Regions from separate parts of the Psychrobacter sp. NPDC077938 genome, predicted to be linked through region 2. Evidence: riboswitches for the same ligand, from Rfam matches in the RefSeq annotation. Region 2 holds a riboswitch; the other holds the start of a gene.

Region 1 (2,482 bases), on a different contig from region 2:
TCAGTGAAGTTGAAAGTCGTACCTGAACCATCTGAGCGGAATACTGTTGTGATTGCGGCATCTGGCAAGGTCAAATCTGGGTTCATCGCCTTAATCGCAGGGTCATTCCAGTTGCTAATCTTACCCAAATAGATATCAGCCAACGTTGTGCCGTCTAGCTTTAGTGCACCAGGCTCAACACCGTCGATGTTGACAATTGGTACAACACCACCGATGACTGTTGGGAACTGAATCAAACCTGCTTCGTCTAACTCTTCAGGCGTCATTGGGGCATCAGAAGCACCAAAATCTACTGTTTTTGACTGGATTTGTTTGATACCACCAGATGAGCCAATCGACTGATAGTTGACTTGGCCGCCGGTAGCAGCATTGTAGTCATATGACCATTTCGCATAGATAGGCTGCGGGAACGACGCTCCTGCACCTGTAATATTCATAGCGATATTTTCAGCAGATTTAAAATCTGACGTAGCAGAAGATGCTGTCTGAGAGGTTGTTTCAGCTGTTGTCACAGCGCTACTGCTAGTATCAGCAGTTGGCTCCGCCGTCTCTGTTGACTTATTACACGCCGTAAGCATTAATGTACAACTGACGGCCACTGCTAATAACGAATAACGCATGTAGGACTCCTGAAGTTTAACAACGGTATAAAAAAGCATTGCTTGTGATATGCGTGTTATCTTGCCAAATCTTTATGACAGTTTAATGACAACTTCTAGAATCCTTCATTCGCTTTACATAATATTTGAATAATTTGTCTACAACCTAGCAATACTAAGCATCTTCATTTATTAACACTCAAAAAATTATTCACGAAAATATTGAACCGTGTGTTTGACACAGAATATTTGTATCCAAATACCATTAGCCGTTGGTACAGAATTTTGTTAGTATGAAGGCTGATTTACAACACTGACAGACTCGGGGTGCGGTGTATTTTTGGCTCACTTTATTAAACTTGTTTTATTAAAGTAGTCGCCTTGATACATTCGCTGAGAGATCACCCGCCGAACCTGATGCGGTTAGTACCGACGCAGGGAAGTCTTAAGCACTTTGTTATTTATGACAAAGGGCGCGTAGAAATACATTTTTATCGTCACTACTGTCTTAATATGCGTGATGCATAGCCAGATAAGAAGAGAGGATATAAAGCTGCGCCCAATATTTGATGACCACCATGCGCGACGATATTTTTTGGTCGAAGTTGTGGGTTCATAATATAAATTTGTCTAAATGATGGATGCCTACCCCCGCAGATACTGGCGGTGTTGATTTTATTCAAAAACCAACACGCTAGGACAGCATATGACTACTGCAGACACCACCTCAATTGCACCGAAAGCCCAAACGCATAACCCAGCCGACAACTCAACGCTTGCTTCAAATGCTGCTGACACGACTAACGTCAAAGCAGATAAAAAAGCAGATGCGCTAAAAACCCCTGCTCACCGTGCCGCAAGTGATGCCCGTTTCGAAGAAGATGCGCGCGACTTGCACCGTATTTTACCTGCCTCAAGAAAAGTCTATATCGAAGGCTCAAGACCTGACATCCAAGTACCGATGCGTGAAATCAGCTTGGCTGATACGCCTGTTGGCGGTACTGGAGATAAAGACGGTGAGCATAATCCACCGTTTTATGTGTATGACACCTCAGGTGTATATACCGACCCTAATATCGATATCGACCTCACACGTGGATTGCCAAAGTTGCGTGAGAACTGGATCGCAGAACGCAATGATACCGAGCAATTAAGCGGCTTATCTAGCTCATACGGACAAGCACGTGCTCGCGATATCAGCACTGCCAACCTTAGATTTGCTCATATTGATAAACCACGTCGCGCCAAAGCAGGACAGAACGTCACGCAAATGTACTATGCACGCCGTGGCATCATCACTCCTGAGATGGAATATATCGCCATACGCGAAACGCAAAAGCAGCATGAACTGACCGATATGCGTCAACATGATGGCGAGAGCTTCGGTGCCAATACGCCTCAAATCATCACCCCTGAATTTGTTCGTGATGAAGTGGCGGCTGGACGCGCTATTATCCCAAACAACATTAACCACCCTGAGTCTGAGCCGATGATCATCGGGCGCAATTTCTTGGTGAAAATTAATGCCAATATCGGTAACTCAGCGTTAGGTTCATCTATCGATGAAGAAGTGTCCAAAATGACGTGGGCCACGCGTTGGGGTGCGGATACCATTATGGACTTGTCAACAGGCAATCACATTCATGAAACCCGTGAATGGCTAATCCGTAACTCTCCTGTGCCGATTGGTACCGTACCGATTTATCAAGCACTAGAAAAAGTCGATGGCGTCGCTGAAGACCTTACATGGGAGATATTCCGTGATACGTTGATTGAACAAGCAGAGCAAGGCGTAGATTACTTTACTATTCATGCTGGCGTACTATTACGCTATGTGCCGCTCACCGCAAAGCGTCTGACAGGTATCGTCTCACGCGGCGGCT
Region 2 (2,482 bases):
GATGACCAAGCGCTAGACTGTTGGGCGTTTGCCCGAGATCCGCAGTATTTGGGCGAGATTGGGCTGAGTAACTATGACGGTTTTATCAATAACGCTCATGGTGGCTGGCGCAAATGGGCACTTGGCCCGCGCATCAACAATGAAGCAGAGGTCATGAAAGCCGTGACGGAGTTTTACCAAAAAGACGGCTTAGATGTGCCTATCTACGTGCTATTTATCAGTGATGGCGGGGTGAATGACAATCGCGGTATCACGAAAGTCATGACGGAAGCCGCGAAACTACCGATATTTTGGCAGTTCGTGGGCTTGGGTGGTCGTGGTTATGGCATCCTAAAAAAACTAGACGATATGACAGGGCGCGTGATTGATAATTGTGACTTTTTTGAACTTGATGACTTGGATGACATTAGCGAAGAAGCTTTGTATGAAAACATGCTAGAAGAGTTTCCAATGTGGCTAAAAGAAGCCAAGCAGCTTGGTATCGTGCAGTAATAACCTTGTCAGTCTATTAACCATAAAAAACCGCCACAGCAAATACTATGGCGGTTTTTTATTATTCAAAATAGTTTATTTCTAAATTCTCTACAGTTCCCACAGCGATTGATACTGCTCATCAGTCAAGGTCACGATATCGATCTCGGCTAGCATATCACGCAGTTCTTCCCACTTATTTGCATCAGGCTTGATCGGTGTGATCAATCTGCCCAGCGTATTATCAATGATCGCATCCATCAACGCATCGGCCTCGGTTTTACTATAGTCATAATACATACGATGAGCAGTCTCTGGCTCGTTTTTGCACAGTTCTGTCATCTGGTTGGTCACTTGGATAAAGGTCTCTATCGCGTCCTTTTTCGCGCTATAGATCTCATCTGTCGTCAGAATCTCTAAAGCCGAAAAGTTCGGATAAGGTGACAGGTGTTGATCGATAAATTCAAAGTCCAACTCTTCATGAGTCGCTTCAACGCCTTCAAAGTTACAAAAGCATAGCCATGCACCATCTAGGCTTGGGTCTTCTTGCAGGTTTTTTATATGATAAAAGTCTTTTTGCACAAAAGTCACATTATCACGGCTGATACTAAAGCCGTTTTTTTTGGCATAGCGCGTCAATATCTCAAAGCCAATACGATTGGTTTTTTCTTTAGCAGCAGGGGTACAGATGCGAATCGGTTGATTGTTTTTTAATTTATCCATGCTAGCGCGTTGCATCAATATGCCGCCATCGGTCTCAAAAAAGCAGCCTAGCGCACGTAGATTAGGCGCGTAATGTTCAAACAGATGGATAGGCTCATTCACATGCAGGTCGATACTTTGGTTTTGTAATTCGGCAAAGCCATCATAGTGGTCATCTGGCTCGATAATGGTGATATCAAGCCCTGCCTGCTCATATGCGCTCGTGGTCACACCCGCGATAAAAGGCAGATGATCAGGGTTTAAAAACCATTCGAGGGTCAGAGTAAGTTTGGTGGTCGGTTGCATGGTTGTTTCCTTTTTAGGTATGGAAAACAATCAGACTGATACTATTAAGGTAAAACAAGAAAGGCCAAATAAGAAAGGTCAGGTCTCGATGCTAACTGTCAGATGCTCAGCGTTTAAGATGGTTATCACCAGTACATCGTCTATAGACTGCTCTTATTTATAGACCTCTGAGGGTATGTCACGCTTGTTTCCTACGTCAGTGCTAACTGCTTCAGGTTCACGGGTGTGTCTCAGCGATGATGTGGGCTGTGTCTACAGCGTTAAATCAAAGCACCCCGACAAGATTGATTGGTATTATATTATTTTCGATCAGTACTGCTAATGAATCCGTACTGCTAATGGCTACTATCGATAGCTACTGCGTCATCATAGACGACTTACAAGATGGGATGCAAGCATATCGGGAATGACGATGGCAGATGATGACTGATGTTCGATAGTCGCTCTTTATGATAGCTGTTATTTATCACGGCTACTGATAGTTATTTCTAGCGACGGATTAATAAAAAAGTGCAGCATTTGTCATTGGTACTTACCCAATTACTAACCAAACATACCTATCAATAGCAAAAACCTTATATAAATAGTCTTGTGCACAGACGAGTGATATTGCATGATTAGCCTTCTATGCCGCTGCTTATATAATAGGCGCTACTCTAAACAATTGACAATCGACATTTGGCATAACTGACAACTTACACGACCGACAATTTATATGACCGATAATAAAAAAGCGTTCTATTACCGACCTAAGACCGATCAATCCAACAGCCCAATGCTGCGTTGGACCTTTGTGACGCTTGGTTGGCTGTTTTTTATCTTGGGTATTATCGGTATATTGTTGCCAGTGATGCCCACCGCGCCTTTTATCTTGCTAGCAGCAGGTTGCTGGGCACGCAGTTCTCGACGTTTTCATTTTTGGCTGATTAATCATAAATATTTTGGCAAATTTGTCCGTGATTGGGAAGAAAATCATGCCGTTCCGCTTTATGCCAAGTGTTTA

What was found. A riboswitch is a leader RNA that binds a small molecule or an ion and turns the genes downstream of it on or off. The one in region 2 is predicted to bind thiamine pyrophosphate.
Region 1: another riboswitch for thiamine pyrophosphate. It lies ahead of thiC (phosphomethylpyrimidine synthase ThiC); the one in region 2 lies ahead of ACIGBM_RS11015 (ABC transporter substrate-binding protein).

Annotation. Positions count from the first base shown of each region.
Region 1 is NZ_JBITUW010000001.1:663,114-665,595, forward strand. It holds gene pstS (phosphate ABC transporter substrate-binding protein PstS) at 1-620, opposite strand, end outside; TPP riboswitch at 913-1,057, shown strand; gene thiC (phosphomethylpyrimidine synthase ThiC) at 1,306-2,482, shown strand, end outside.
Region 2 is NZ_JBITUW010000006.1:84,107-86,588, reverse strand. It holds gene ACIGBM_RS11020 (VWA domain-containing protein) at 1-492, shown strand, start outside; gene ACIGBM_RS11015 (ABC transporter substrate-binding protein) at 583-1,479, opposite strand; TPP riboswitch at 1,651-1,767, opposite strand; gene ACIGBM_RS11010 (YbaN family protein) at 2,195-2,482, shown strand, end outside.